2 linked regions of the Thioclava sp. GXIMD2076 genome follow. Each later gene encodes a partner of the first gene's protein in a complex. Links are inferred from orthologs where the notes say so. Each region holds a gene or a part of one and is shown on either strand. Other genes may lie near its edges.

Region 1 (15,828 bases):
TGGAGGTCTGGCAACCAGAAGCCGCGCTTGCCGTCATGTCGTTCCTCGGGAAGCAGGCGCCCTAATGGTGGCAAGCCTGCTTCTTCGAGCCTGTCGCTCCACTCCCTCGCGAAGCAGATGCTGGTAGGGACGAAGCGCAGGCGCAGCTCCGACACCCGCGATCCGGCCCTGCCAGCCCCTATTTCCTTGTTTTGTTTCTTGGCTTTAGTTGGAGGACAATCCTGTCCCTCTTCGGCGGACGGGTTTGTCTCCCTTTCAGGACAGGATTGTCCCCCTTTGGCGGGGCGAAGGGAGACAATATTGTCCCGCTTTCTCTCCTCCTGCTCCTCGCGTAGCTTCTGAGCAGCAGCGTGTGATTGCTTGGACGGCACATACTCTGTCGAATGCCTCAGACCGTTCCCGTGCGTGATCTCGAACCACTTGCCCTTGAGTTCGGAGATCGCGCGCTGGACGGTCTTTTTCGTGATCCCCAAAGCCTTGGAAATCCGATCGAATGAGGGCCATGCCTTGGCCAGCCGATGGTTGTAATGTTCCAGCACAATATAGGCGGCGACCTGGATCGTGCGGGGGCTCAGCTCCTGATCTTGAACGAGCTGCGACAGCCACTGAAGCTGGATTTCGCGGAAGGGACGCAGCGCACTCATGCTGCGATTCCCGTGGAAATCTCAGGGGTATCATGTTCCCACGCGGTTCGGGCTTTGTCCTGATACTCGGGAAGACCTAAGGCGTTGATTTCGCGTGAAAGAGAGACGGCTTGCAAATCCGTGTACAGGAGTTCGATTCTCCTACTCGCCTCCAAATTCTTCATTCAATTTAGACAGCAAGAAAGATCGTAGCGGTCCGGTATCTGCTGGTTTGCGTTTGATCGGCGTAAAAATCCTGTTGCGATTGTTCGCCGGCGGGCGGCTGCGCTCAGTGCCGGTTTTTCGCGCGGTCCGACGCCGCTTGCGATCGGGGCGGATGCGCCAAGGCTGTCTGTCACGGATAGCGAAAAGGTAGAAAAACAAAAGCCTCGCTTTGGGCGAGGCTTTTTGCTTCTAGAGTGAAAGTGGTGAGCCGTGCAGGATTCGAACCTGCGACCCACTGATTAAAAGTCAGTTGCTCTACCAACTGAGCTAACGGCCCACTTTCTTTCGTTTCCAACCGGTTCGCTGTGTGCTTCCCTGCTGGTGTGGGCGCCTTCTACGGTCCTAGACGGGGGGCGTCAACAGCGAAATTCAAAAAAAATGAGATCTCTGGAAAAAACTTCTCGGGCAGCGTATATCGCGCCCATGGAAAACGCGTCTTTACCCCAGTCCTCACTGGCCTTCATGAAAATGCATGGTCTTGGAAACGATTTCGTCGTGATCGATGCCCGTAATGGTGCCGATCCGGTGACCCCTGCCTTGGCCGAGGCCCTTGCAGACCGGCATCGCGGGGTGGGCTTTGACCAGCTCGCCCTGATCGGCCCCTCGCAAGAGGCCGATTTCCATCTGAAATTCTATAATTCGGATGGCTCTCTCTCGGGCGCCTGTGGCAATGCCTCGCGCTGTGTTTCCGACTGGATGATGAAAGAACTGGGCAAGGACCATGTGCGTTTCACTACCGATCGTGGTCAGCTGGAGGCGAAGCGTGCAGCCAATGGACTGGTCTCGGTCAATATGGGGGCGCCGATTCTGGACGCTGCGATGATTCCCTTTGACGGCGATCCGCAAGCGACGGGGATAGAGGGCGATCCGGTGGCTGTGGGTATGGGCAATCCGCATTGCGTTTTCTTTGTCGAGGATGCCGAAAAGGTCGCGCTGGAAAGCTGGGGCGCCGAGATGGAGCATCACCCGGGCTTCCCGGAGCGCACCAATGTCGAGTTTGCCTCCGTCACCGGCCCCGACCATCTGCGGATGCGGGTCTGGGAGCGCGGGGCAGGGGTGACGCTTGCCTGCGGCTCGGGCACCTGTGCGACTGCCGTGGCGGCGCATCTGCGTGGTCTTACGGGGCGTCGGGTGATCGTTGATGTCGATGGCGGCCGCCTCGAGATCGACTGGCGCGAGGATGGCGTCTGGATGACCGGCCCCACCGCTTTCGTGTTCCGCGCCGAACTGACCTCTGATTTCCTGGGTGCCCTATGAAACCGCCTGTCTTTGCCACGCTTGGTTGCCGCCTGAACGCCTATGAGAGCGAGGCGATGAAGGAACTCGCGGCCGCGGCAGGCGTCGAGGGCGCTGTTGTGGTGAATACCTGTGCGGTCACGGCCGAGGCCGTGCGCAAGGCCAAGCAGGAAATCCGCCGTCTGGCGCGCGAGAATCCCGACGCGCCGATCATTGTGACCGGCTGTGCCGCGCAGACCGAGCCCGAGACATTTGCCGGTATGGCAGAGGTGACCAAGGTCATCGGCAATCACGAGAAGATGCTGCCCGAGACATGGGCGCAGATGCGTGTGCCCAACCTGATCGGCGAGACCGAGAAGGTGCAGGTCGATGATATCATGTCGGTCAAGGAGACAGCGGGTCATCTGATTGACGGCTTCGGCCGCCACCGCGCCTATGTGCAGGTCCAGAACGGCTGCGATCACCGCTGCACCTTCTGTATCATCCCCTATGGCCGCGGCAATTCGCGCTCCGTGCCTGCGGGGGTCGTGGTCGAGCAGATCAAGCGTCTGCGTGACCGCGGATTCAACGAGGTGGTGCTGACCGGTGTCGATCTGACCTCATGGGGGGCAGATCTGCCGGGAGAGCCGCGCCTGGGCGATCTGGTGATGCGCATCCTCAAACTTGTGCCGGATCTGCCGCGTCTGCGGATTTCCTCGATCGATTCCATCGAGGCCGACGAGAACCTGATGCTGGCGATTGCCACCGAGCCGCGCCTGATGCCGCATCTGCATCTGTCGCTGCAGGCGGGCGATGACATGGTGCTCAAACGCATGAAGCGCCGCCATCTGCGTGACGATGCCATTGCATTTTGCGAAGAGGCGCGCAGGCTGCGCCCCGGTATCGTTTTTGGTGCAGATATTATCGCCGGTTTCCCCACCGAGACCGAGGAGATGTTCCAGAACTCGTTGAAACTGGTCGAGGAATGCGGGCTCACCTTCCTGCATGTCTTCCCCTATTCGGCGCGCAAGGGCACGCCTGCGGCGCGGATGCCCGCAGTGAATGGCACGGCGATCAAGGATCGTGCGCGGCGTCTGCGCGAGGCGGGGGACCATGCACTCGGGGCGCATCTTCAGGCGCAGGTCGGGCGCGAGCTGGTGATCCTGACCGAGGGGCCGCAGGCCGGACGTACCGAGACTTTCACCGAGGTGCATTTCGACACCGATCAACCCGAGGGCACCATCCTGACCGCAACAATCCGCGGCCATGACGGAAAACGCCTGCTCGTATGACGCCTTATCTCCCCGCTGCCCCCTCGCGCCGGTCAAGAAAGCGTGTTCTGCCGCAGCGATAGCTTGGCGGCGTGGCACGGCTCATTGCGTATGGTGTCCTACGCGGCTAGGATTTGGGGAACACGAGAGAGGACATATCCATGCCGTTTCGAATGACGCCGGTTCGCGCGTTGGCCTTTTCAATCGCCGCGCTGCAGGCGCCGATGGCTTTTGCCGCCGATGCACCCGATGCCGCAGGTGCCTATCTCGCCGCGCGGGCTGCTACTGCGGATAATGATTACCAGACTGCAACGAGCTATTATGCCCAGCTGTTGCAGAAGGGGATCATCGATCGCGGTGTGGCGGAATCCTCGATGACGGCGCAACTGGTGCTGGGGGATTTCGACAAGGCCGTCGAGATCGCCAATCAGGTTGCGGCAACGGATGCCGATGCGGCCGATAGCCAGCCGGTCTTTCTGGTGCGTCTGGCGGATGCCGTGCGCAATGATCGTTTCGACGAGGCGTTGAAACTGGTCGATAGCACCCAGAATATCGGGCCGCTCTTCACCCAGCTTTACCGCGCATGGGTCTATGTGGGCCAAGGCAAGATGACGGATGCGTTCGATGCTTTCGATCAGGTTGCCAAATTGCCGGGCCTGCAGGGCTTTGCCGAGTATCATAAGGCGCTGGCCATGGCGCAGGTGGGCGATTTCGAGAGCGCCGACAAGATCCTCTCGGGCGAGGCATCCGATGCGATCCACGCGACCCGCCGCGGCGTGATGGCCCATGTCGAGGTGCTGTCCAATCTCGACCGTAACGCGGATGCGGTAGCGCTTCTGAAATCGGTCTTCGGGGATGCGCTCGATCCGCAGCTTGCCGCGCTGAGTAAACGTCTGGAGGATGGCGAGACGCTGCCCTTCGATGTGGCCACCAATGCGCAGGAAGGTGTGGGCGAGCTTTACTATTCCATCGGTGCGGCGCTTTCGGGCGGCGATGTCGAGGATGCGGTGCCGCTTCTGCATGCGCGGATCGCGCAATGGCTGAACCCGCGCAATGCCGATGCCACGCTGCTGGCGGCCTCGGTGCTGGACCAGCAGGAACAATATGATCTGGCGATTGCCACCTATGACCAGATCGATGCCGCGAGCCAGCTGCATTACGCCGCCGAGCTTGGCAAGGCCGAGACCATGATGCGCGCCGGCCAAGCCGACGAGGCGATCAAGACCGTGCAGGCCGTGGCCGAAGCCGATCCCGAACTGCGCGGGGTCTGGGTCTCGCTGGGCGATATGCTGCGCCGCGAGGAGCGGTTCGGCGAGGCTGCCGAGGCCTATCAAAAGGCGCTCTCGCGCATCCAGACGCCCGAGCCGCGCGACTGGTTTGTCTATTATGCCGCCGGTATCTCGGATGAGCGGTCGGACAAATGGGACCGTGCCGAAGGCGAGTTCCGCAAGGCGCTCGAGCTCAATCCGGGCCAGCCTTCGGTGCTGAACTATCTCGGGTATTCCTATGTGGAAAAAGGCGAGAACCTCGAAGAGGCGCTGAAGATGATCCGCGAGGCGGTGAAAAACTCGCCCGATTCCGGTTATATCATCGACAGTCTCGGCTGGGCGCTCTTCCGTCTGGGCCGTTACGACGAGGCGGTGACCGAGATGGAGAAGGCCGCCACGCTGGAATCCGTCGATCCGCTGGTCAATGACCACTTGGGCGATGTCTACTGGGCCGTGGGCCGCAAGCGCGAGGCACGGTTCCAGTGGAAGCGCGCCATTGCCTTCGGTCCGGGCGAGGATGTGGATATGGACCGTGTGCAGCGCAAGCTGGATATGGGGCTTGATGCGGTGCTCAAAGAAGAGGGCGCAGCGCCCCTGAAGGCACAACCGGCGGTCCAATGACCCTGTCCGGTATCGCGCCTGCCAAGGTCAATCTGTCGCTTGCGGTGACGGGGCGTCGGGCGGATGGCTATCATACGCTCGAGAGCCTCGTTGTTTTTGCAGGGTTTGGCGACCGGCTGGAGGTGGCGCCGCATGAGGCGCTGGTGCTTGAGGTCGATGGCCCCTTTGCCAGAGGTGTGCCGGTCGACGGGCGCAATCTGGTGCTGAAGGCCGCGCATCTGTTGCAGGAAAGAACGGGCTGCCGGAAGGGTGCGCGGATCACGCTGACCAAGACCCTGCCGCATGGTGGCGGGATCGGGGGAGGGTCATCCGATGCGGCGCTGGCGCTGAAGCTCTTGGCCGAGCTGTGGGATGTGCCGCCGCTAAGCGCCGGGGAGGCGCTGGCCCTTGGGGCGGATGTGCCCGTGTGCATGCAGGCGCCGCAGCCCCAGATCATGCGCGGCATCGGCGAGTTGCTGGTGCCCGCACCGGTTCTGCCCGATAGCTGGCTGGTGCTGGTCAACCCGCAGATCGAGACGCCGACAGGGGCGATGTTCAGGGCTCTGGCGCGCGAGACGGGCGTCGCCCCCGCGCCTGTCCTTCATGTGCCGCCGGGGATGGGGTATGAGGATTTCGCGCTCTGGCTGGCCGCGCATGGCAACGATTTCGCAGATGTCCTGACGGACGCGCAGGGGCCGGAGCATATGCCCCAGATCGCCCTGATCCTCGAGGCGCTGTCATTGCAACCGGGCTGCCTGATGCAGAACCTTTCGGGCTCCGGCAGCACTTGCTGGGGGCTCTTTGCTACGCGGACGCAGGCCGAGACCGCAGCAGAGACGCTGGCAAATGAAAAGGCCGGCTGGTGGGTCCAGCCGGCGCAGATGTTGTCCTGAAGGCGGCGCCTTAGCGCACGCGGGCCACGACGTAATCGGCCAGATCATCCAGCATGGCGCGCAGCGGATGGTCGGGCAGAGCGCCGAGTGCGGCGCGGGCGCGGTCGGCCCAGACGATCGCGGCATCGCGGGTGGCCGCCAATGTGCCATGTTTGGCCATCAGCGCCATCGCCTGCTCCAGATCACCGTCCTGCTGGTCACCTTTCTCGATGACACGGCTCCAGAAGGCGCGCTCGGTCTGATCGGCGGCCGCCACGGCCTTGATGACCGGCAGGGTCAGCTTGCGCTCGCGGAAATCATCGCCGGTATTCTTGCCGATAACATCGGTCACCCCGCCATAATCGAGCAGGTCATCGACCATCTGGAAGGCAATACCCAGCGCATCGCCATAATCGAACAGCGCCTTTTCCGAGGCCGGATCGGCTTCGGCCAGAACACCGCCCACCTGGGTCGCTGCCGAGAACAGCGCCGCGGTCTTGCCACGGATGACCTGCAGGTAGATGTCCTCGGTGGTCGCCAGATCCTGCGCCGCCGTCAGCTGCAGCACCTCGCCCTCGGCAATCACGGCCGAGGCATTCGACAGGATGCCCAGCACACGCATATTGTCGGGCTCGGTCATCAGCTGGAACGCACGGGCAAAGAGATAATCGCCGACCAAGACGCTGGATTTGTTATCCCAGAGAAGGTTCGCGGTCGGGCGGCCACGACGCTGCGCGCTTTCATCGACCACATCGTCATGCAGAAGTGTCGCGGTGTGGATGAACTCGACGGTGGCGGCCAGATGGACGTGATAGGGGCCGTCATAGCCGCAGATCCGCGCGGCAGCCAGTGTCAGCATCGGGCGCAGGCGCTTGCCGCCCGCCTCGACCAGATGCGCGGTCACTTCCGGAATGCGCGGTGCGTGTTTCGAGGCCATCTTGGTGCGGATCAGGGCATTCACCGCCTCCATATCGCCGGCGAGAGCCTGCGCAAGCCGGTCATGCGGTTTTACTGCCTTGTCGTCGAGGCTCATCTTCCTTGTCCTTCCCGCTCTCCCCATCTCGACAGGCACGGGGCCGGACGGTAATGAGGATGGATGAAAGAGCTTCTGCGCACGACAAATCCCGTGAAATTGGCCTTGGCCAAAGCCCTTCTTACCGGCGAGGGTATAAACAGCTTTGAAATGGACGTCCATATGAGCGTGCTCGAAGGCAGCATAGGTATTTTGCCGCGTCGTCTTATGGTCACGGATGGGGATCTGGCGCGGGCAAGGGTGGTGCTGGACGATAACGAGATCGGCTCGGACTGATGTTTGCCCCCGAAGATCTGAGCTGCGATGATTTCATCGGTGGGGCGCTGCGAATCTACCAGCCGCGTTTCGGCTATCGCGCGGCAATGGACCCGGTGCTGCTGGCGGCGGCCTGTGGCGCGCAGGCGGGCGAGAGCGTGTTGGAGCTGGGCTGCGGGGCAGGGGTGGCAAGCCTGTGTCTGGGGCGGCGTGTGGCGGGGCTCGATCTGCACGGGCTGGAATTGCAGCCCGTCTATGCCGATCTGGCGCGCCGCAATGCGCAGGCCAATGATCTGGAGTTTACCGTGCATGAGGGCGATCTGGAGCAGATGCCCGCTGCGCTGCGGCAGATGAGCTTCGATCATGTCATCGCCAACCCGCCCTATTTTGCACCGCAGAACGGGACCGCGGCGCGAGATGCAGGTCGCGAGACGGCCCAACGCGAGGCGACTCCGCTTTCCGAATGGATCCGCCAAGGGCTGAAACGCCTGAAACCCTCGGGCCATCTGGTGCTGATCCAGAATGCCGACCGGCTCGATGACATCCTGTGTGCCCTGCATGGGCGGTCTGGGGCGATTCGGATTCTGCCGATTGCGGCGCGTCAGGGGCGTGATGCGGGGCGGGTGATCGTGATCTCACGAAAAGGTGCGAAAACGCCACTGAAGCTGCTGGCGCCTCTGGTTCTGCATGCACGCGCACATCACACGGGGGATGCCGAGGACTTGAGCGAAGTTGCGCAGTCCATACTGCGTATGGGGCAAAAATTGCCGATATGACTTTAACATTTTCGCAATAATTCGCCACTCAATCTGGAGGTAAGCCCACAAGCACGACAAACTCGTGACAGAAACGAAAAAACGTGCTGAACTGTAAGGGCTCAAACAGAGAGGAGACTGCCCATGTCGCTCAGTTCGCATATCACCGAACTCCGCAAGAAGCACCAGGCTCTGTCCGCCGAGGTTGAGCGCGCGACTCGAAATCCTGGCTTCCCCGGGCTGCAAATTGCCCAGATGAAGAAGCAGAAACTGCATATCAAGCAGGAGATCGTGCGTCTCGAACAGGCGTGACCTCACTGTTGTAGCCCGATCCTTGGGCTGCAGCGCAGCACGTTAGCGAGGACACACGGGATCCGCAGGATCAGCTGGCCAGCACCGTGGACCTCAACCCCAGACCCTATCCATGATGGCCCGTAGACACGGGTCGGGATGTCAACGACAGTGATCGGCAGCAGCGTTTGCCGAGCAGCCCCTCTGTGCCTTCCGGTCGAGAACGGGCCGGAGCTTCCGAGGGACCCCAAAAGGAAAAGGCCCGCGCGTGACGGGCCTTTTTCATGTGCGGTATCCAAGGCTTCAGGACAGATACTGACCGCCATTCGCGGAGAGCGTCGAGCCGGTGATGAAGCTTGCCTCGTCGGAGGCGAGGAAGACCACGGCTCGCGCGATATCTTCCGGCTCGCCCAGACGGCCCACAGGGATGGTGCCGATGATGGCCTCGCGCACCTTTTCCGGCACGGCCATAACCATCTCGGTCGCGATATAGCCCGGGCAGATGACGTTGACGGTGATGTTGTTGCGCGCGCCTTCCTGTGCAAGTGCTTTGGTGAAGCCGATATCGCCCGCCTTCGCCGCCGAGTAATTGGCTTGCCCGAACTGGCCTTTCTGGCCATTGATCGACGAGATGTTGATCACGCGCCCGAATTTGCGCTCGCGCATGCCCGGCCAGAGCGGATGGGTCATGTTGAACGCGCCCGACAGGTTGGTCCCGATGACCTGATCCCATTGATCTTTGGTCATTTTATGGAACGGTGCGTCACGCGTGATGCCCGCATTGTTGACGAGGATATCCACGGGACCCAAATCGGCCTCGACCTTGGCGATCCCTGCGGCGCAGGCATCGTAATCGGCAACTGACCATTTATAGGTCGGGATGCCGGTCTCTTCGGTAAATTTGGCAGCGGCCTCGTCGTTACCGGCATAATTGGCGGCAACGGTATAGCCTGCGGCTTTCAGAGCCTTGGCGATCGCCGCGCCGATACCGCGGGATCCGCCGGTCACGAGTGCAACTCTGGGCATTCTTTTCCTCCTGGGCCGGTTCTGGCCCTTATAGTCTGTCCGTTATAATTCGTAGTGCGGTTGAGGGCTCATAGCCCTTCAAGGCACATTGCCACGCCCATGCCGCCGCCGATGCACAGCGTGGCGAGGCCTTTTTTGGCTTTGCTGCGCTTCATCTCGAACAGCAGGGTGTTCAGGATACGGGCCCCGCTTGCACCGATCGGGTGACCGATTGCGATTGCGCCGCCATTGACGTTCACCTTGGAGGTGTCCCAGCCCATATCCTTGTTCACGGCACAAGCTTGGGCGGCAAACGCCTCATTGGCTTCAATCAGGTCCAGATCTGCGGCCGACCACCCTGCCTTTTCGAGCGCCTTGCGCGACGACGGAATCGGACCACAGCCCATGATCGAGGGATCCAGGCCAGCCGTTGCATAGGAGGCAATTCGCGCCATCGGGGTAAGTCCACGTTTCTCGGCCTCTTCCTCGGTCATCAGTAGAACCGCAGCGGCGCCGTCGTTGATTCCCGAAGCATTCCCGGCCGTGACCGTACCGCCGTCGCGCATGAACGCGGGGCGTAGCTTCTGCATGCTCTCGATGGTGGCACCGTGGCGGATATATTCGTCGGCATCGACGATGATCTCGCCTTTACGGGTCGAGATCGTGAAGGGGATGATCTCGTCCTTGAACTTGCCGGCCTTCTGCGCAGCTTCAGCTTTCTGCTGTGAGGCGAGGGCAAATTCGTCCTGCATCTCGCGGCTGATCTTCCATTGGGCGGCGACGTTCTCCGCTGTCTGGCCCATATGGTAGCCGTTGAATGCGTCCCACAGGCCATCCTTGATCATGGAGTCGATCATTTTCATGTCGCCCATCTTGGTGCCCGAGCGTAGATGGGCGACGTGGGGCGACATTGACATGTTTTCCTGTCCGCCCGCGATGACAATGGAGGCATCGCCCAGCATGATATGTTGTGCCGCCAGCGCGACCGAGCGAAGGCCGGAGCCGCAGACCTGATTGATGCTCCATGCCGCCGACTCGATCGGCAGACCGGCGTTAATATGCGCCTGACGCGCAGGGTTCTGGCCCTGGCCGGCCGTGAGGACCTGTCCCAAAATCGTCTCGCTGACATCCGCCTTGTCGATGCCTGCACGCTCGACGACGGCCTCGAGGACAGATTTGCCAAGGTCTTGGGCTGGAACGTCTGCGAGCGATCCGTTGAAGCTGCCAACTGCGGTGCGTGCAGCCGAAACGATGACGACATTGGTCATTATTCTTTCCTCCTGAGAAGCGATTTCTATCGCGCTTGCATCGCAGGATGCCGTCTCGCAGGAGGAGGTCAAGTGTCAATCGTAAAGATTTCAATGATTTTTTGAAATATTGTTTTTCAGATGATGGCAAGAACGATCTGCTCGGTAAACCTTGCCACACAAGGACCGCGTCAGAGAAAATATCTGCAACAATGCAATTTCAGGACAAATACGAGTTAAACCGTTCACGCACGCATTCTGCCCGCCGGGGGCGTCTTCCAAGGTGGCATAATTGTTGGCGCTCCGAAATAGTAACCTTGCATGCAATCGACACCCAATGAGGTCAAAAATGCGGCATCGTCGCAGTTCTCGACAGCTTCGGCGACGGTGAACATCTCGAAATGCCGCGCAACCGACATCAGCGCCTCGGTCAGAACCTGATTATCGGGGCTTTCGGCGATGCCTTTGATGAACTGGCCATCAATCTTGAGAATATCGAAATAGAACTCGCGCAGGTAACGGAAAGACGTGTAGCCCGCGCCGAAATCATCCAGTGCAAAGGCAACGCCACGCGCCTGTAGATCCTGCATGAAGACGGTGACCAGTTCCGGCATCTGCATCGCCGAGCTTTCGGTTATTTCCAGAATCAACCGCTCGGCAACCGTTTCATCGGCGGCCAGCCCTTTGTTCAGCGTCTTCATCCAGTTCGGATAGCCGATCGAACGCGCCGACATATTGATGGACAGGCGAAGCCCGTCATTCTCACGCAAGGCGATCAGGCCTGCCTCAAGCGCGAGGCAGTCCAGCTTGCGCCCGAGCGAGGTATTCTCGACCGTTTCGATGAAATCTTTGGCCGGAATGACACGGCCACGCTCGTCCAGAACACGGATCAGGCCTTCGTAAAATGCTATCTGATCGGGCCGCGAGGTCTGGACGACGGGCTGGAACGCGAGCACGACGTCGTGCCGTTCGACTGCACGCTCCACCATAGCTATGGTATTCTTGTCACGCTGGGCAATCGCGAAGGAAAGCGGGCTTTCGGACGAATGGTCGGTATCGAGATCGAGATTAGAATCGCTTTTCATCTTTTGCGCTCCGTCAGTGGACCGTGTGAGATTGCAACTTTAGGGCTAAGATTTTGTAAATAGGAATTTTCTCTTACCTTTATGGTAAACGGATCCTGAATGTCTGTGTGCTCAGCGGCGTAAACCAAACCGTAACCGCAATCGGCATATGGTGCCTGCAGATCCACGCAAAAGGGCATTGGTTTATGAACGCGCAGACCGGTTTTTCGACGACTCACGAGAGTGAGGCCCCGTTCGGTTTTGATGAACTGTTTTATTCTCGCACCGATACGCGCGGTGTCATTCAGGCGGGGAACGATGTCTTCCAGCGCGTCGCTGGTTTCTCGTGGGACGAGCTGATCAACGCCCCCCATAAGGTTGTTCGCCATAAGGATGTGCCCAAGGGCGTGTTCTGCATCATGTGGGACTCGATCCAGAAGGGAAACCCGATCGGGGCCTATGTGAAGAACCGTTGTAAAAATGGTGATTATTACTGGGTTCTGGCTGTAATTCTCCCAATTGAGGGGGGGTATCTCAGTGTGCGTCTCAAGCCGTCGAGTGATGTGTTCCAGCGGATCAAGGAGATCTATCCGCAAATCGTGGAGCGGGAGCAACGTGAGGGGCTGACAGCGGAAGACTCGGCAGATCTGCTGCGCGAAGAGGCCGCCACTCAGGGGTTCTCGAGCTATACGAGCTTTATCGCCTATGCTCTGGGGCAGGAGCTTGCAAAGCGTGATGACCGGCTGAAACGTACCGCAGACCGCCGTACCCGTATACTTGCCGAGATGAACCATGCGCTTGAGAAGGCGACCGAACAGCAGGTGAAGCTGCTGCGCAGCTTCGAGGCGCTGCAATCCGTTCCGAACAATATGCGAATCGTCGCTTCGCGGATGGAGCCTTCGGGCGGGCCGGTATCGGCGATTTCCGAGAATTACAAAGCGAGTTCTCAGGTTATTTCGCAGCGTCTGGCAAGTTTCGTCGGCGGTAGCGACAATATGTGCGAGCGGCTGTCCCGCGAGGTCGCGCGTGTCCTCTTCCTGATCGGTTGTAACCGTGTCATGTCCGAGATGGTCGTGAATATCGATAAAAGCGTTCCGGTCCCGCAGATTGACTGGATGGAGGAGCAGGCACTTCTGAACCGCCTCGAGGCGAAATGCACCGATGATGCTCGGGCAGCCATGTCACGCGCCGTCGGTTACGCGGCCGAACTCAATCGCGCCAGTGCCGATATTCGGCGCCAGATGCTGGGCCTCGACACGATCCGCGTGCTCGGGCGCGTGGAATGCGGCCGGATGCGGGATGTCGGTGGTCTTTCGACAACGATCGACCAGCTTGATTCCTTCCATGCCGATATCAAGGAACGGCTCGAGGCGATCATGCAGCTTTCCGAGGTCATCGAAAATGCGATGTCCTCCTATATGCGCAGCACCGCCTGATACAACCCCTTAGATCTACTCTGAAACAACGGCGCGCAGAAATGCCTGCGCGTCCGTGCCGGACCAGTCGGCGCCGCCGATGAGCCGTGCTACTTCCTGCCCCTCGCGATTGATGATAATCGTTACCGGCAGGCCCAGCACCCCTAAGGACCGTGCGGCCCGTTGGGAGCGGTCGGTATATTTCGGCAGGCTTTCGACCCCGATATCGGCAAAGAACCGGTCGATCTTCTGCGCCGAATTTCGTCCGCTCGCAACCGTGACCACCGACAGATCATCCCCACCCACCGATCTCTGCAGGTTTTCCAGTGCCGGCATTTCCTCGCGGCAGGGAACGCACCATGTGGCCCAGAAATTCAGCACGACCACCTTTCCCCGGTAGTCTGCGAGATGGTGCGCTTGGCCCCCTTCATCCTCGAACGCCACATCCGGCAGGCTGATCGGCGCGTCATAGGTCACCAGTTTCTGCATCTCGCCGGTTTTGTACTGATCGAGCTCCGCAGCCATCGCCGCATTTGCACCAAGCGCGAGGGCCGTATAAAGGACGAGGGACCGCAGCATTTTGCCTCCAGATGACAGGGCCGAAAGATGACCGAACAGACCAGCGAACCGAAATCCTCCAACGCAATGTGGGGCGGGCGTTTCGCCGCAGGTCCCGACGCGATCATGGAGGCGATCAATGCCTCGATCGGGTTTGACCAGCGTCTTGCCGCACAGGATATCCGGGGTAGCCGGGCCCATGCCGCGATGTTGGCCGCGCAGGGTATCATCACTGATAACGATGCAAGCGCCATCAGGGAAGGTCTTCTCACCGTTTTGTCAGAGATCGAAGAGGGGAAGTTCACCTTCTCCACAGCGCTCGAAGATATCCACATGAATGTCGAGGCGCGGCTGAAAGAGATCATTGGCGAACCAGCGGGCCGCCTGCACACCGCGCGTTCGCGCAATGATCAGGTTGCGACCGATTTCCGCCTTTGGGTGCGCGATCAATGCGACGCAGCAATCAACGGGCTTGACGGGCTGATCAAATCGCTGATCGGTCAGGCCGAAGCTGGCGCCGATTGGGTTATGCCGGGCTTCACCCATCTGCAGACCGCGCAGCCGGTCACCTGGGGCCATCACATGATGGCCTATGTGGAGATGTTCGCGCGGGATCTGGGCCGGTTCACCGATGCCCGCAAACGTATGAACGAATCACCTCTGGGGGCGGCGGCGCTGGCTGGCACCGGGTTCGATATCGATCGCCATGCGACCGCGAAGGCGCTCGATTTCGACCGTCCGATGGCCAATAGCCTCGATGCGGTATCGGATCGTGACTTCGCGCTCGAATTCCTCTCGGCGTCCTCGATCTGCGCCGTGCATATGAGCCGTCTGGCCGAGGAGTTGGTGATCTGGTCCTCCGCGCAGTTCCGTTTTGTCGCAATGTCGGACAAATGGTCGACGGGTTCCTCGATCATGCCGCAAAAGCGCAATCCCGATGCGGCCGAGTTGATCCGCGCCAAGATCGGCCGTATCCTCGGTGCGACAGTGGCCCTCTTTACCATCATGAAGGGCCTGCCGCTCGCCTATTCCAAGGATATGCAGGAAGACAAGGAGCAGGTGTTTGATGCCGCCGACAACCTCATGCTGTCGCTGGCGGCGATGGCGGGCATGATCTCCGATCTGACCGTCAAGACCGACAAGCTCGAAGCGGCGGCATCGAGCGGCTTTTCCACCGCGACCGATCTGGCCGACTGGCTCGTGCGCGAGGCGGGTCTGCCCTTCCGCGACGCCCACCATGTGACCGGCACTCTGGTTGCAATGGCCGAGGACAAGGGCTGCGATCTGCCGGATCTGACGCTTGCCGATATGCAGTCGGTCAATGCAGCTATCACCGAGGACATTTTCACGGTGCTGGGTGTGCATAACTCTGTTGCCTCGCGGATGTCATATGGTGGCACCGCGCCCGCGCAGGTGCGCGCCCAGATCACCCGTTGGAAAGAGGCGCTGGCATGAAGGCTGCACTTGTCCTAGCGCTTCTGGCGCTGGCGGCCTGCGGGGTCGAAGGTCCGCCGGTCTCGCCTGCCGAAGCACAGCAGAACCAATAATATCAGGCCGCCCGGCACGGGCGGTCCTCTTACAGGGTATCGGAAAGACCTCATGGATCACTTCACATATAAAGATGGTGCGTTGCATGCCGAGGATGTGCCCGTATCGGAGATCGCCAAATCGGTCGGCACGCCGGTCTATATCTATTCGGCCGCCACGCTGGAACGTCACTTCAAGCTGTTCCAGGAGGCGCTTGGCTGGACCGATCATCTGATCTGTTTCGCGATCAAATCGAACAGCAATCTGGCGGTGCTGAAACTGCTGGGCGATCTGGGCGCGGGTATGGATGTGGTCTCGGGTGGGGAATATCGTCGCGCCAAGGCTGCGGGCGTCCCCGGCGAGCGGATCGTGTTCTCGGGCGTGGGTAAGACCCGCGAGGAGATCGCGCTGGTGCTTGACGGTGGTATCCGCCAGTTCAACGTGGAATCCGAGCCTGAATTGCTGGCCATTTCGGACATCGCGGCGGCCAAGGGGCTCAAGGCCCCCATCGCCATCCGCGTGAACCCCGATGTGGATGCCAAGACCCATGAGAAGATCGCCACCGGCAAATCCGAGAATAAATTCGGGATTCCGATCGCTAAGG
Region 2 (15,810 bases), 100 kb from region 1 along the record:
CCATAATGCGAAGTTCGATATGCGTTTTCTCAATGCCGAACTGGGCTGGGTCAAAAAACCGTTGATCGCTGATGACCGCGCGGTCGACACGCTTGCCATGGCGCGGCGCAAGTTCCCGGGCTCGCCTGCGACGCTCGATGCGCTCTGCCGCCGGTTTTCGATCGACAACTCCTCGCGGACGCTGCACGGCGCGCTTCTCGATAGTGAAATTCTGGCCGAGGTCTATCTCGAACTGATCGGTGGCCGCCAGCCAGGCTTCGGTCTGAACCTCGAACAGGGTGGCCAAACAAGCGGCCCCTCCGAGATCTGGCGACCCTCGCCGCGCCCTCATGTTCTGCCCTCGCGGCTGACCGATGAAGAGGCTGCGGCCCACGCCGCCTTCATCGCCAAACTGGGCGAGAACGCGATCTGGAAACGCTGACTATTTGGTAAAACATTGGCTGATCGTTATTTTTTCGTTCAATTCAGAGAGGAAATAGCGTAAAGCCCAGCCCGAGTGAGGGGTCTGGGAGGAAGCCATGCTTGATTTTACCGCGATGCGCGCGCAGCTTGCCGAGGTTTACGATCTGACACCCTCGGTCGAGCTGGCGCAATCCATGTCCGATATTCACGCGAAGATGGATCGGGTGATCCCGTTTCCGGATTTCGTGCGCTACGCGCCCTATATCGCCGCGATCAACAAGCTGAAAGCCGAGAAAAATGCGGTCATTCTGGCGCATAACTATATGACGCCGGAGATCTATCACGGAGTGGCAGATGTTGTGGGTGACAGCCTGCAACTGGCCATCGAGGCCACCAAGGTCGAGGCTGAGATCATTGTCCAGTGCGGCGTGCATTTCATGGCCGAAACCTCGAAGATCCTCAATCCGGCCAAGACCGTGCTGATCCCCGATGTCGAGGCGGGCTGTTCGCTGGCGGAAAGCATTACTGCCGACGGTATCGCGCAGATGCGCGCAAAATATCCGGGTGCGCCTGTCGTGTCCTATGTGAACACCACCGCCGAGGTGAAGGCCGCCTCCGATATCTGCTGCACTTCATCCAATGCCGCGCAGATCGTGGCAGCTCTTCCTGGAGACACGATCATCATGACGCCGGATCAGTATCTGGCGCAGAACGTGGCCAATATGGTGCCGCAGAAAAATATCGTCTGGTGGGAGGGCTCCTGCATCGTGCACGAGCAATATACACCGGAAGATATCAATGAATTCCGCGCTATGAATCCCGACACCACGATCATCGCGCATCCTGAATGCCCGCCTGACGTGGTCGATGCTTGCGATTATTCCGGTTCGACCAGCGGGATCATCGACTATGTCACCACCCATAAGCCGGCCAAGGCAATGCTGGTGACCGAATGCTCGATGGCATCCAATATATCGGATGCCCTGCCCGAGATCGAATTTACCGGCCCGTGCAATATGTGCCCCTATATGAAGAAGATCACGCTAGAGAAAATTCTCTGGGCTCTGCATACGGGCAGCGAGGCGGTCGAGGTCGATCCGCTGGTGGCCGGTAAGGCGCGCATCGCAGTCGAGCGGATGATCGAGCTGTCCAGGGCTGTCACGAAGTGACCATCCATCGGACGGACCGCGTCGTGATCGTCGGTGCGGGGCTTGGCGCGCTTTATGCGGCCTTGCGTTTGGCACCGCAGCCGGTGGTGTTGATTTCGCCCGAAAAATTGGGCGAGGGGGCATCTTCCGCTTGGGCACAAGGTGGAGTTGCGGCGGCGATGGATGCCTCCGACAGCCCTGAAGCCCATGCCCGCGATACTGAAATCGCTGGGGCAGGGACCGTCTTGCCCGAGATCGCGAACATGGTGACGGCAGAAGCCGCGCGTCATATCCTCCAGCTGACCGATATCGGTGCGCCCTTCGACCGCGACGCACAGGGCGGCTATGTCATGTCGCGCGAGGCGGCCCATTCGGCGGCGCGCGTGGTGCGCGTGAAAGGCGATCAGGCAGGGCGCGAAATAATGCAGAGCCTGATTGCCAAGGTGCGCGCCACGCCGTCGATTCAGGTGCTTGAAGGTGTGATGGCAGTCGATCTTCTGACGACGGGGAAGCGGGTAACGGGGGTGCGCCTGACCCGCGCGGACCAGCCTTCGGGGAGCCTCGCTATCCATGCGCCTGCGACCCTGCTGGCAGGGGGAGGTTCCGGCGGTCTTTACGCGGTCACCACCAATCCGGCACGAATCCGAGGGCAGGTGATCGGCATGGCCGCGCGGGCAGGGGCGGTGATTGCCGATGCCGAATTCGTGCAGTTCCATCCTACCGCCATCGCGGTCGGGCTGGACCCTGCGCCGCTGGCAACCGAGGCCCTGCGCGGCGAAGGCGCAATCCTTGTGAATTCGCTCGGTCAGCGCTTCATGCTGGGTGAACATCCCGATGCCGAGCTTGCACCGCGCGATATCGTGGCGCGGGCCGTCTACCGTGAATATCAGGCAGGGCGCGTGCCCGTTCTGGACACGCGGCAGGTGCTGGGCGCCGAGATCCATGCGCGGTTTCCGGCTGTGGCGCAGGCCTGTATGGCGGCGGGGATCGATCCTGCAGTGCAGCCCATTCCGGTGGCACCGGCCGCCCATTACCATATGGGCGGGATTGCGGTCGATGCGCAGGGGCGCAGTAGCCTTGACGGGCTCTGGGTCTGCGGCGAGGCTTCTTCCACCGGTTTACATGGTGCCAACCGTCTGGCCTCGAACGGGCTTCTGGAGGCGCTCGTCTACGGCCGGATCTGTGCCGATGATATCGTAGAAGGGCTCTCTGCCCGCTCCGCGCCGGAGCTGGTGCTCGAGTTTCCGCAAGGCGGCAGCCAGCCCGATATGGCGAAAATCGCCCGATTGCGGCAGGCAATGACCGATGGGGTAGGGGTCGTGCGGAACCGCGAGGGGCTAGAGGCGACAATCAGGACGCTTCAGATGCTCTCGCAGGGAGAAGAGAATACCGCTTTGCGCAATATGCTGGCCACGGCAACCCTGATCGCCTGTGCCGCTCACGGGCGCCGCGAGAGCCGTGGCGGGCATTTCCGCGCGGATTACCCGCAGCCCGATCCGGCGCAGGCCAATCGCAGTCTGATGACGCTTGCCCAAGCGGAGGCGCTGCGCGATGCAATCACCCTCGCGCAGCAACCCGCGTGATCATTTCACGAGATATTTGAACTCGCCCAGCACGGCCTCATAGACCCCGCGTTTGAACGGCACGATCGAGGCGATCAGCTCGGCCGAGCTTTTCCAGCCCCATTCCGAGAATTCGGGATGTTCGGTTGCGATGTTGAAGACGCTATCGTCGCCCAGATAGCGGAAGGCGAACCATTTCTGTTTCTGGCCGCGATATTTACCGCCCCATGCTTTGCCCAACAGTTCTTCGGGCAAGTCATAGGTCACCCAGTCTTCGGTCTTGGCCAGCTTCTCGACCAGATCCGCCGTTACGCCGGTCTCTTCCCAGAGCTCGCGCAGACCGGCTTCCTTGGGTTTCTCGCCATCGTCGATACCGCCTTGCGGCATCTGCCATGCGTCTGCCTTGCTATCGATGCGCTTGCCCGCCCAGATCAACCCGTCCTTATTGATCAGCACGATGCCGACACAGGGGCGATAGGGGAGAGTGCTATAATCCTGCATATCCGTCGTCCTTGAAAGAAAAGGGGCCCCGCAGGGCCCCGATTGGTCATTTTTTGGCATCGGCCTTTTCGGGTGTTGCGGCCGGCGCCTCGGTCGCATCTTCGGCGGCTTTGGTTGCCACTTCCGGTGCGATGGCGCTCAGACCCTTGAGAATGTCGATGGCGTAGGCAAGCTGGTAGTCTTCCTTGCGCAGCTCCGCCGCATCCTCGGCCCGCTTCATCTCTTCCTCGGCCTGCTTCTTCTCGTCATCGGTCATCGAGTCATTGCTCAGCACGCCGCGCAGATCCGCTTCCGACCGCATCTGGTTGCTGTCGGTATTGGCCTCATCATCCGCATTCGCGACCGGCGTGGGCTGTGCCACGACGATATCGGGCGCAATGCCCAGCGACTGGATAGAGCGCCCCGATGGCGTGTAATAGCGCGCGGTGGTCAGACGCATCGCGCCTTCATTCTTGATCGGCATGACGGTCTGGACCGAGCCCTTGCCGAAGCTCTTCTCGCCCACCACGATGGCACGGCGGTGGTCCTGAAGCGCACCGGTCACAATCTCGGAAGCAGAGGCCGAGCCGCCATTGATCAGGATCACGATCGGCTTGCCATCAGCCAGATCGCCCGGCGTGGCGTTGAAGCGCTCGCTATCCTCGGGGTTACGGCCACGGGTCGAAACGATTTCGCCCTTGTCGATGAACGCGTCAGACACCTTGATCGCCTGCGTCAGCAGACCACCCGGGTTGTTGCGCAGATCCAGCACGAAGCCCGAGACCTTGTCCATACCGCCAGCTTCCTCGACCATCTTGTCGAGCTGGTCTTTGAGGTTCGGATAGGTCTGGTCGTTGAAGGTCGAGATCCGCAGAACTACGGTCGAGCCTTCCAGACGTCCTTTCACGGCCGCCATTTTGATGGTGTCGCGGGTCATCGTCACATCGAAGGGGTCCTGCTCGCCCTTGCGCGCGATGGTCACGGTGATCTCGGAACCGACGGGGCCGCGCATCAGGTCAACCGCCTGATCGAGCGTCAGGCCAAGCAGGCTCTCGCCATTGACATGGGTGATGAAATCGCCGGTCTTCAGGCCCGCTTCGGCCGCAGGCGTGCCATCCATCGGCGAGACGACCTTCACGAAGCCATCTTCCTGCGTGACCTCGATCCCGAGACCGCCGAAGCTGCCGCGGGTCTGGACCTGCATATCCTGATAATCATCGGGCGGCATATAGCTCGAGTGCGGATCAAGCGAGCTGAGCATGCCGTTGATGGCCGCTTCGATCAGCTTCTTGGAGTCGACCTTCTCGACATAGTCCTTGCGGATACGGTCGAAAATATCGCCGAACAGGTCCAGTTGCTCGTAAGTGGCGGCCGAGTCATCCGCTTCCTGCGCCATCAGGGGCGCGGCAATCTGCGTGGAGAGCAGGACCCCTGCGACCGTTCCGCCCAGAGCCGCCATGACCAGTTTTCTCATCCTAACCTCAATCCCGTCCTGTCATTTCGAACCATGAACAAACCAATCAGCAGGATCAATCGGCTCATCGCCCTTGCGTAATTCCATATAAAGCGTTTCCGTTCGGTCGGCGCTACTGCCTTTGACGGCGCTGTCGACAAAATCGACACCGAATTCACGGGCGCTTGGCTCTTTGCCACCCATCATGCCCAATGCACCGCCTTGCGGCACAACGTCACCCGTTTCTCCATACACGGTTCCAAGGCCCGCCAGAACCAAAAGATATCCGTCGGATGGTTCGATCACCATCACATTTCCGTAGTCGAGAAGTGGGCCGAGGTAACGAATAGTTGCGGGCCAGGGCGCGGTAACCAGCGCCGATGGGGCGGTGGCGATCACCCACCCGGCGCGACGGATGCCTGCGGCATCGGCCTCGTTATACTTGCGCAGGACCGACCCGATCACCGGTAGCGGTAGGGTGCCCATCGCCGACTGGAAATTGGTCATCGGCGCACCGATATCGCTATCCAGATCGAGAATGCCGCTGGCAAAGCTTTCCAGCGTATCGGCGCTCTGCACCAGCTGCTGCAGGTCCTCGGGCGTTTCCAGATAACGACCGGGCAGGGCCTCGCGCTTGGCAATCGCCTCGGCCAGCTGGGTGCGGGCGGTCTGGACCGACTCCATGCCTTTGGCCAGCACGTCGATCGCGCCCTGCTGGATATCGCGCATCTGCTTGATCTCGTTGAGCTTTACCGAGAGATCCTTGGCCTGTTCCTGCAAGGCCGGTGTCACCGCACCGAGGATCATCCCCGACCGCGCGGTGCCCACCGGTCCTGACGGGTGTAACAGAAGCATCGGCCGTCGGTCTGCTGCATCGTGGTCATCACACCCAGCAGCCTGCCGATCTCGTCGCGCTTGCCATCGAAGCTCTGCTTGATCTCCGCCTCGCGGATCGCCAGCCGCCTGAGCCCGTCGCGCAGCGCGCTCAACCCGTGCTCATAGGCATTGATCGTGGCGGTCAGGCTCTCGATCCGCTCGGCTTTGGTCTTTGCCCCATCCATCGCCGCAATCGCGCCGCGCAGGTTTTCAGCCGCCTGCAACGCATTATCCATCGCCGGATTGGTCGCGGCACCGGCCCCCTGAGACAGGAGGCCGGACAGAAGAACCGTGGCAAGAAACCGGAAGCCGAACTTCATCAGAGGTCGATCAGGCTCTGGCCGGTCATCTCTTCCGGCACAGGCAGACCCATCAGGCCCAGCAGCGTTGGCGCCAGATCGGCCAGACGGCCTTCATGCAGCTTGGCACCTTCCGGCCCGCCCACCAGTGCCACCGGCACCAGATTGGTGGTGTGCGCGGTATGCGGACCGCCGGTTTCGGGGTCGATCATCGTCTCGCAATTGCCGTGATCGGCGGTGATGATCATCGCGCCACCCGCCTTTTCGAGCGCCTCGCGCACGCGCCCGATATCGCGGTCGATCTCCTCGCAGGCCGCCATCGCCGCCTCGAGCGAGCCGGTATGGCCCACCATATCGCCATTGGCATAATTCACCACGATCAGGTCATAGCCCTTCTCGATGGCTTCCACGAATTTGTCGGTCACCTCGGGGGCGGACATCTCGGGCTGCAGGTCATAGGTCGCCACTTTCGGCGATTTCGGCATGAAGCGGTCCTCACCCTCCCACGGCTCTTCCTTGCCGCCATTGAGGAAGAAGGTCACATGCGGATATTTCTCGGTCTCGGCCAGATGGAACTGCGTCTTGCCCTGTTTCGAGACCCATTCGCCCAGCGTATTGACGATCTTCGCCTTTGGATAGGCGGTGGTCATATAGGCGTTATGGCTATCCGAATACTCCACCATGCCCAGCAGGGCCGCCCATTCGGGACGTGCCGAGGTATCGATGCCTTCTTCCGCAAACTCGGGTTCGGCCAGCGCCTTCAGGATCTCGCGTGCGCGGTCGGCGCGGAAGTTCAGGCAGAAGAACCCGTCGCCGGATTTTGTGCCCTTGTAATCGCCAATGACGGTCGGCGCGATGAATTCATCCATCTTGCCCGCGTCATAGCTCTGTTTGACTGCCGCCTGCGGCGTCTCGGCATGGGACACATCGCCCGAAGCTTTAGTGATCGCGTCATAGGCACGGCCCACGCGCTCCCAGCGGTTATCGCGGTCCATCGCCCAATAACGGCCGATCACGGTACCCACGGTGGCACCTTCGGGAAGGCGGTCCATCAGGTCATCCATGAACCGTGCGGCGCTGTCGGGAGCGACATCGCGGCCATCGGTGATCGCATGGAGCACAACCGGCACGCCCGCCTCGGTCAATGCGCGGCAGCCTGCCAGCACATGCTCGATATGGCCATGCACACCGCCATCGGATACCACGCCGAACAGATGCGCGCTCCCGCCCGAGGCCTTCATCTTCTGGGTGAAATCCAGAAGCGCCTCATTCTTGAAGAAAGACCCGTCCTCGATCGCCAGATCGATCTGGCCCAGATCCATTGCCACCACACGACCCGCGCCGATATTGGTATGCCCCACTTCCGAATTACCCATCTGGCCGGTCGGTAGGCCGACATCGGGACCGAAGGTGATCAGCGTCGATTTCGGGCTCTCCGCCCAGATCCGGTCGATATTCGGGGTCTTGGCAAGGGCAGGAGCGTTACCGGTCGTCTCGGCGCGTTCGCCCCAACCGTCAAGAATGCAAAGAACAACGGGTTTGGGATGGGTCATGGCGGCCTCTTTCAAATCAGCAGGTTCTGCATAAGCGTTCTACCGCCATGCGGCAAGTTTATCGATGCGGATCATTCATATTGTCGCGTCAGGCAGGGGTAAAAAGCAGCCGCGCGGATTTTGGCTCGGAGCAGGGGATTTCGGTCAGCAGAGACATCTCGAACAGGGTCTCCAACGCTTTGTCGGGCGCATCTGCATAAGACCGGCGCAAGTCGAGAATGATCGCGCCGCCCTTCCGCAATGTATTTTGGAATAAGTCAATATAAGGCGTAATAGGGTAGTGGAACCCACAAGATATAGTTGATATTACAAGATCAGCATGGAGGCCTGCAAGTTGCTCGGGCGTTTTGCGCGGGTTGATAGCGCGCACCAGCCGTGCACCGTTTTCCCGAAGAAGGCCGGAGGCTTCTGCAAGCGAGGCATAGCCCGCACCGCTTTCGGCCCAGAAGTGATACTGCTCACGGGTTTCCTCGATATCGACCAGAATGAAAGCGGGATCGAATTCGATCAGGAAGAACAGATCCCCCAGCGCCTGCCCGCATCCGATATCGATGATGGATTTCGGGACGATCTCGGCCTTGGCAAGCGCTTCGGAAAGCGGATCGTAATCCGCTTTGATCTCGGCCAAGATCGCTTCGAAAATTTCGCGGCGATTGGCGGAGGTCTCTAGGATCAGGGGCGTAGGATTTCCTTCAGCCCAAGCCTTCTGTGCTTGTTTCGAGATATGCTTGGTGCGCTGATAGCCCAGAAGCGCCATGCCGCGCGGCGAGAGCGCCTTGTCCGAAATCGTCTGGAACTCGGGATCGCCCGCCATCTGTCTGATCAGGCGCGATGATAGGGGGTGCCTGCCAGAATCTGGCCCGCACGATAGATCTGCTCGGTCAGCATGACGCGCACCAGCATATGGGGCCAGACCATCTGTCCGAAGCTGATCGAGAAGTCCGCGCGCTGCCGGAGCGATGGGTCGATCCCGTCGGCGCCACCGATGATGAAGCAGACATCGCGGGCCTGATCGCGCCAATTCCCGAGCTTATCGGCGAAGTCGGGAGAAGAGATGATCTGCCCACGTTCGTCCAACGTGACGATGGCGGCGCCATCGGGAATGGCCCGCTCCAGCAGTTTGGCTTCCTCGGCCATGCCCAGATTGCGCTTGTCTTCAACCTCAACGACAGAAGCGGACCCTAACCCGAGGCTACGGCCCGCTTTGTTGAAACGGTCGAGATAGTCCGTAATCAGTGTCAGCTCGGGGCTTTTACGAAGCCGGCCCACTGCAAGAACAGTCAGTTTCATGATGTTACCGGATCAGCTGGCGTCGCTGGTCGGCACCCACATTTTTTCGAGCTGGTAGAACTCTCGCACCTCGGGACGGAAGACATGCACGATCACATCGCCCGCATCGACCAGAACCCAGTCGCCCGCATCCTTGCCTTCGATCTTGCAGAAAACGCCGAATTCTTCTTTCAGGCGCTCGCTCAGCTTTTCCGCAATAGCGCCGACCTGACGGCTGGAACGGCCCGAGCAAATCACCATATGGTCCGAAATCGACGAACGGCCTGCTAGGCTGATCGTGACGACTTCCTCAGCCTTGTCATCGTCGAGCGAGGTCAGGACGCATTGAAGGATTTGATCGCTTTTCAGGTTGGTATTGGCCACGGTATCAGCAGTCATAGGCACCACCATTGCACCGGTGTCGACCGCTGCGAGTTCAGGATGAGACAGGACATAGTCCTCCGAAAGTTGCACGCCGTCCAAGCCCCGACGCTAGGCATATTGTCAAAATAGCATCTGCGGATAGAAATCTCAACTTTGGTAGGCGCAAATTCCTTACTACAAGCAAAACAGGCTCAAATCTGCCGTAGGCGGCGATCCCGTGCCAGTGCGCGCTGCTCGGCGCGATCAAGCCGAATGAGAATATTCTGAAGCGTTTCTCCGCGTGCATGACTGCGTGACCAGATCTTGTGGCAGGATTTGGCAGACCACGGTAAAGCCGCTTGTGCAACCCATCGCCGCAAAGCGGCGGGTAGGGCGTCATAATTCTGCATCGCGTTGGATTTGTTCGGCCTTTTAAGCTTTGTCGATCCCAGGTTTCCTGCCATTTTCAAGCCCATTTTAGTAATGATATATCATATCTATAATCGGCTTGAAATCTGGTGTCGAGAGACCAGAATGAAGCCGCCCTGAGGGCGGCTTCGGTTAGTATCGGCCTTAGAAATCTTCCCAATCGTCATTTAAATCCGGTCCGTTCACCTGCTTCTTGGTCACGGGCGCCGGTTGGGGTTTGGGTGCCGGAGGTGCCATCGGCTTTTGGGCGCGCGGCGGGGCAGCGGGCTTGGACGCGGGTTTTGGCGCAGCCGGCGCGCTTTTCCAAGAACCACTGCGATCGGTGCTACTTGCAGTCGTGGATCGCAATTTGAATTGTGCCGTCGAGCTGCGCAGATCCACGGCTGCTGCGGTTAGCTCTTTGCTGGCCATCAGGGTATCCTGGAACAGGGCAGTATTCTGTTGGCTATTGGCATCAAGATGGGCCACAGAGTTATTGATCTCGGTCACTCCAGAGGATTGCTCGGTCGCGGAACGGGCAATATCGGAGACGTGATGCGAGATCCGCGACACAGAGGCGGCGATGCGCTGTAATGCACTCCCTGCTTCGTTCACCATGGTAGCACCCTTTGACACATGATCGCCACTTTCGGAAATCAGGGTGTTGATCTCACGCGCTGCCTCGGAGGATCGCTGGGCCAGTGCCCGCACTTCGGAGGCCACGACTGCGAAACCACGTCCCGCTTCGCCCGCGCGGGCAGCTTCGACACCGGCATTAAGTGCCAGAAGGTTGGTCTGGAAGGCGATATCGTCGATGACATCGATGATGCGGGAAATCCGGCTCGAGCTGTCCTGGATCTGTTGCATGGCATCTACGGCCTGTGAAACCACGTCCCCACTGCGTTCGGCCTCGCCGCGTGCTTCCTGCACGACCTTGTCCGCCTCATTGGCACCCTGAGCCGCCTGCTGCACCGAAGATGTCAGCTCCTGCAGGGCTGCAGCGGTTTCTTCCAGCGTTGCTGCCGTGGTTTCGGTTTTACGGGCAACATCTTCCGAGGAAACCGTGATATCATGGCCCTGGCGCTCGATCACTGCCGCTGTTGCACTAATCGTTCCAATCAGACCTTCCAGTTTCGTCACTGTCCGGTTGAAGTCGTTGCGGAGGGCCTCATATTCGGAGGGGAATACGGTGTCGATGCGTTGGGTCAGATCCCCTTCAGCCAACGCAGTAAGGGCGATTGCCAGTTCGGACACGACCTTGCGTTGCTTCTCGGCATGGGCTTCACGCTCGGCTTCGGTTTCGGCCCGCATGCGTTCGCGCTCGGCTTGATCAGCAGCTTTGCGCTCCATCTCGCGGCGTTCGGCTTCGATGGCTTCCTGTTCATGAGCACGGCGGTCGGCTTCGGCCTGAGCCTTCACCGCTTCCTGTTCGGCTTTCTGTCGGTTGGCCTCTTCCTCCATCTCCGCGCCACGGCGGATGGAAAGCTGGAAGGTTTCGACAGCCCGGGCCATCTCTCCGATTTCGTCTTTCTGATGGGTAAAGGGAATGGCATTATCGACGTCACCATCGGACAGGGCGCCCATACGCTCCTTGAGGCCACGGATCGGGGACGTAATGGACCGCGCGATAAGCCAGCAGACCGCTCCGACAAGAAGGAAACCGGCAATGAAAATTGCGGCCGCGATGTTGCGGATCTGCGCAATCTGCGCCTGAATATCCGCGATGTAGGAGCCTGTCGCGACGACCCAACCCCAAGGCTCGAAAGCACGGGAATAGCTGATTTTCGGGATCTGTTCGTCCGCACCATCGCCGCCAGTCCGTTTGGAGCTGTAATGTAGCAGGCCACCACCCTCTGCGGCGAGCTTACCCAGATCGCGGTAGACAAACACGCCGTTCGGATCCTTGAACTGGCTCTGGTCCTCGCCTGCACGTTGCGGGTCGCGTCCATGCGCGACGAGTTTCAGGTCCTTGCTGAACGCGAACAGATAGTTGCCATCGTCGTAACGCGCTGCATTCAAGATACGCGCGCCCTCAGTCTTGGCCTCTTCAAGCGTCCGTTTTCCGGCGGTGACCTCGGTCTGCAATGCGGCAAGCTGGCTGACACTGCTATCCACGACATCGCGCAGATGGGCCTCACGCATGTCATAGGTATTGCTGACCATGAAGCTGAACATCGTCACGGCGATGGCCAGACTCGTCAGGACGGAGAACCCAATAATCGAATAAATCCGCGTCGAGATTCGCAGATTCGAAACAAACGTCATGACAACACTCCTGAAATCGTCGGGAGTAGTCTTAATGCTCAGATATGAATCCTTCCTTTCCGCTCTGGGGAATAAGTGATCAAACCTGTATTTTCTTTATATGTTCTGGCAGTTTTCAAGAGAAAAACCCGCCCTGAGAGAGGCGGGTTTCCAGAATACACTTAAAGAGCGAGACTCACGCGTTCCACGCTTTGTCCTCGCCACCGATACCGCCGATCTGCACGCGGGTCGGCAGACCGATCCGGTCGAGGATCGTGAAGAAGGGTTTGGGATCCAGCTCCTCGACGTTCTTCATCGTCTTGGCATCCCATTCACCCGAGGCGACCAGCATAGCGGCCGCCACTGGCGGCACACCCGCGGTATAGGAGATGCCCTGCGAGCCCACTTCCTCATAGGCTTCCTTGTGATCGGCGACGTTATAGACGAACAGCTCCACATCCTTGCCGTCTTTCGTGCCCTTTACCAGATCGCCGATGCAGGTCTTGCCGGTATAGTCGGGTGCCAGCGACGACGGATCGGGCAGCACGGCCTTCACCAGTTTCAGCGGCACGACGTCCTGACCTTCGGCGGTTTTCACCGGCTGTTCGGACAAGAGACCCAGCGAGTTCAGAACCGTGAAGACATTGATATAGTGGTCGCCGAAGCCCATCCAAAAGCGCACATCGGCCTGCGGATAGTTAGTCGCCAGCGAGTGCACCTCGTCATGACCCGACTGATAGGCCTTGGACGGACCGACCACCGGAAGATCCCACGTCTTGCCGGAGGCAAACATCGAGGTTTCCTTCCATTTCTGGTCTTCCCAGTAATAGACGGTGCCGGTAAATTCGCGGAAATTGATCTCGGGGTCGAAATTGGTCGCGAAATATTTGCCATGCGAGCCCGCGTTGATATCGACGATATCGATCGATTTCACCTCGTCCATCTGGTCGATGGCAAACCGCGCAAAGGCATTCACAACACCCGGGTCGAAACCTGCGCCCAGAATGGCGGTGATGCCTTTTTCGGTGCAGGCGTCGCGGCGCTTCCACTCGTAATTGGCATACCACGGCGGGGTTTCGCAGATCTTCTCGGGTTCTTCATGGATGGCGGTGTCGATATAGGCGGCACCGGTCTCGATGCAGGCATCGAGCACATACATATTCACGAAGGCGGAGCCCACATTGATAACGATCTGCGCATCCACCTTGCGGATCAGCTCGGCCACGGCGGCGGTATCGCGCGCATTGACCTCATGGGTGCCGAACGTGCCGTCGAGCTTCATCGCGTTCTTCTCGCGAACGCTGGCAACGATCGCGTCGCATTTCGACTTGGTGCGCGATGCGATATGCAGATCTCCGAAAACATCGTTGTTCTGGGCGCATTTATGCGCCACGACCTGCGCCACGCCACCGGCACCGATGATGAGCACGTTCTTTTTCACTTCGGCTGTCTCCTTTTTCTCTTGGACAGGGGAAGGGGGCTTTTAACCCTCAGGACAACGAAGACCGGTAGTCTTCGTAGGTGAATTCACGGACCGGCGTGATGGAGCCGTCCTCTTCGCGGATGGCAATGGCGGGCATGGCCACACCGTTGAACCAGTTCTTCTTGACCATCGTATAGCCTGCCGCATCGGCAATGCTGATACGGTCGCCAATTTCCAGCGGCTTGTCAAAACGCGCATCGCCAAAGATATCGCCGGCCAGGCAGGTCTTGCCCGCGATCTGATAGTCATGCGTGCCGCCCTGCGGCAGTTTCGCCGTTTCGCGATAGATCAGCAGGTCCAGCATATGCGCCTCGATCGAGCTGTCGACAATGGCGACCTTCTTGCCGTTATCGACAATGTCCAGCACCGTCACTTCAAGGCTTGCGGTCTTGGTGATCGACGCCTCGCCCGGCTCGAGATAGACTTGCACGCTGAGGTTTTCGGAAAACGCCTTCAGACGCGCGGCCAGCTTTTCAAGCGGATAGCCCTCGCCGGTGAAATGGATGCCACCGCCAAGGCTGACCCAATCAAGCTTTTTCAGGAAGGAGCCGAATTCGGTCTCGATCCGCGTCAGCTGGCGGTCGAAAAGGTCGAAATCGCCGTTTTCGCAATTGTAATGGATCATCACGCCGGAAATTCGGTCAAGCGCGCTTTCCAGCCGCTCCAGATCCCATTCGCCCAGGCGCGAGAACTGCCGTGCGGGGTCCGCAAGATCGAATCCCGAGGTCGAAAACCGCGGATTCAGCCGCAGACCGGACTGGATGCCCTTGGCCTGCGCCTTGGCGGCAAAGCGGTCGAGCTGGCTCAGTGAGTTGAAAATGATCTTGTCGGCATAGGAAATCGCCTCGTCGATCTCGTGATCGGCCCAAGCCACGGAATAGGCATGGGTTTCCTTGCCGAATTTCTCGTGCCCCAGATGCAGCTCGTAAAGCGAGGAGGACGTCGTGCCATCCATATGGTCGCGCATCGTGTCGAAGACCGACCAGGTGGCAAAGCACTTGAGCGCCAGAAGCGCCTTGGCGCCCGACAGCTCCCTCAGGCGGGCAACCTTTTCCATGTTCTGGACCAGCTTCGCGCGATCAAGCAGATAGAAAGGCGTTTGCATAGGGCATCTCCGGCTACGGGACAGTCGTTTGGCCATATAGGGCCGATGCGACCCGCCCGCAAGCGAAGCCTTTGTAACGAAGGCACCGAAGCAGCGCCCTAATCGACCCTCAGGCGGGCAGGCTCGACCGCCAGCGTATACCCCTTGCGGGCGATATTGCGCACCAATAGCTCGGCCACCAGCTGGTTGCCCAGACTGTCGCGCAGGCGCTTGATCCGCGTGGCGCCGGCGGATTCCTCGCAATCGGTTTCGGGCTTGCCGGTAATCATCGCCTCGATCTGGGTGCCTGTCAGGATGTCGTCATCCAGCCGCGCCTCGGCCAGCACGGCCAGCGTCTCGATCGCGGCGGGAGTGAGGGTGAATCCCATATCATTGAGCATCACCATGTTTTCCGCTCGCAGGATGCGTAGCGATTGCACCTCGATCCCCTGACGGCTGATCTCGGCCATGCGCTTGTTCTGGGCGATGATCATGATCAGAAAGACCAGCGCCACGACCAGAAGCGCTGTGGCAAAGACCAGAAGGATGAAAATGATCATTCGGTAGCTTTGCAGCACTTCGGAAAATGCGGTGCCCGATTGCGCCAGCACCTCCAGAAGCCGCAGCTGGGTGGGTTGGGTCAGTGCGTCATTGGCAACAAAAATCTGCTCGACCCGCGTGTTGAAGGCATCCGCATCCGGCAGCGCCAGAAACAGCAACGCCGCCGCCAGACCCAGAATCGCGGTGATCGCCACGACACCCCAGACCAGCGCGCGCTGGCCCGCCCTGAGCCCTTCAGTAACGGAGGAAATAGCTTCCCGCACTTTGCTTCCTTTTTTCCAACCCCTCGTCCCCGAAGGTGGAGACGATATTCAAAAGCGTCCAGCCGCCACGCTTGAGGCGCGGAGCCAGCTCGGCCCGCGCCGCGTCACGGCTGCAGGCAGTGTCAGGGAGTTTCGCAACCCCGTAATGCAGCCGCAAGGGATCGTCCTGCTTGGCCTTGTAATCGGCATAACAGTCCGCCTGCGCCGGTGCTGCTATAGCGCATATGAGCGCGAGGATCAGAAAGAGATGTTTCATAGGCCGGATCTTGCGCAACTGTGCTTTGCCATTCAATAGCAAAGGCTTTTTGCGCGGACGTTATCCGATGACAGAGGCCCGATCCGCGCCATTCTGCCTATGTTAT

Evidence for each region.
Region 2: the proteins of dapF (region 1) and WDB91_RS04170 are in contact, whole or in part, in a solved structure (PDB 5YGU), measured with the Escherichia coli proteins. The link is inferred for Thioclava sp. GXIMD2076 from one-to-one orthologs.

What each region holds. Positions count from the first base shown.
Region 1 is NZ_CP149932.1:950,510-966,337, forward strand. Bases 192-3,188 are described here. They hold dapF (diaminopimelate epimerase), read left to right. Parts: upstream 192-1,271; coding sequence 1,272-2,105; downstream 2,106-3,188. Other genes in these bases: WDB91_RS04650 (helix-turn-helix domain-containing protein), read right to left, coding at 192-644; mtaB (tRNA (N(6)-L-threonylcarbamoyladenosine(37)-C(2))-methylthiotransferase MtaB), read left to right, coding at 2,102-3,188. Outside these bases: more of WDB91_RS04650, read right to left, coding at 1-191; more of mtaB, read left to right, coding at 3,189-3,355; WDB91_RS04675 (tetratricopeptide repeat protein), read left to right, coding at 3,496-5,223; WDB91_RS04680 (4-(cytidine 5'-diphospho)-2-C-methyl-D-erythritol kinase), read left to right, coding at 5,220-6,095; WDB91_RS04685 (polyprenyl synthetase family protein), read right to left, coding at 6,106-7,107; WDB91_RS04690 (DUF2007 domain-containing protein), read left to right, coding at 7,171-7,383; WDB91_RS04695 (methyltransferase), read left to right, coding at 7,383-8,138; WDB91_RS04700 (YdcH family protein), read left to right, coding at 8,262-8,429; phbB (acetoacetyl-CoA reductase), read right to left, coding at 8,712-9,434; WDB91_RS04710 (acetyl-CoA C-acetyltransferase), read right to left, coding at 9,503-10,681; WDB91_RS04715 (EAL domain-containing protein), read right to left, coding at 10,906-11,745; WDB91_RS04720 (PAS domain-containing protein), read left to right, coding at 11,931-13,160; WDB91_RS04725 (TlpA disulfide reductase family protein), read right to left, coding at 13,176-13,718; argH (argininosuccinate lyase), read left to right, coding at 13,746-15,152; lysA (diaminopimelate decarboxylase), read left to right, coding at 15,297-15,828. UniProt on the Escherichia coli protein: Involved in the succinylase branch of the L-lysine biosynthesis and in the biosynthesis of the pentapeptide incorporated in the peptidoglycan moiety. Catalyzes the stereoinversion of LL-2,6-diaminopimelate (L,L-DAP) to meso-diaminopimelate (meso-DAP).
Region 2 is NZ_CP149932.1:835,781-851,590, reverse strand. The notes cover bases 1,874-4,852. They hold WDB91_RS04170 (RNA pyrophosphohydrolase), read right to left. Parts: upstream 3,614-4,852; coding sequence 3,134-3,613; downstream 1,874-3,133. Other genes in these bases: WDB91_RS04165 (S41 family peptidase), read right to left, coding at 3,660-4,852; WDB91_RS04175 (L-aspartate oxidase), read left to right, coding at 1,874-3,133. In the rest of the region: dnaQ (DNA polymerase III subunit epsilon), read left to right, coding at 1-421; quinolinate synthase NadA, read left to right, coding at 519-1,571; more of WDB91_RS04175, read left to right, coding at 1,574-1,873; more of WDB91_RS04165, read right to left, coding at 4,853-5,066; WDB91_RS04160 (peptidoglycan DD-metalloendopeptidase family protein), read right to left, coding at 5,088-5,900; WDB91_RS04155 (hypothetical protein), read right to left, coding at 5,849-6,241; gpmI (2,3-bisphosphoglycerate-independent phosphoglycerate mutase), read right to left, coding at 6,241-7,773; WDB91_RS04145 (hypothetical protein), read right to left, coding at 7,862-8,587; 23S rRNA (pseudouridine(1915)-N(3))-methyltransferase RlmH, read right to left, coding at 8,596-9,063; rsfS (ribosome silencing factor), read right to left, coding at 9,076-9,441; WDB91_RS04130 (DUF6525 family protein), read right to left, coding at 9,618-9,815; WDB91_RS04125 (methyl-accepting chemotaxis protein), read right to left, coding at 9,979-12,078; WDB91_RS04120 (saccharopine dehydrogenase family protein), read right to left, coding at 12,254-13,498; nspC (carboxynorspermidine decarboxylase), read right to left, coding at 13,548-14,645; WDB91_RS04110 (hypothetical protein), read right to left, coding at 14,744-15,448; WDB91_RS04105 (hypothetical protein), read right to left, coding at 15,420-15,704. UniProt on the Escherichia coli protein: Master regulator of 5'-end-dependent mRNA decay.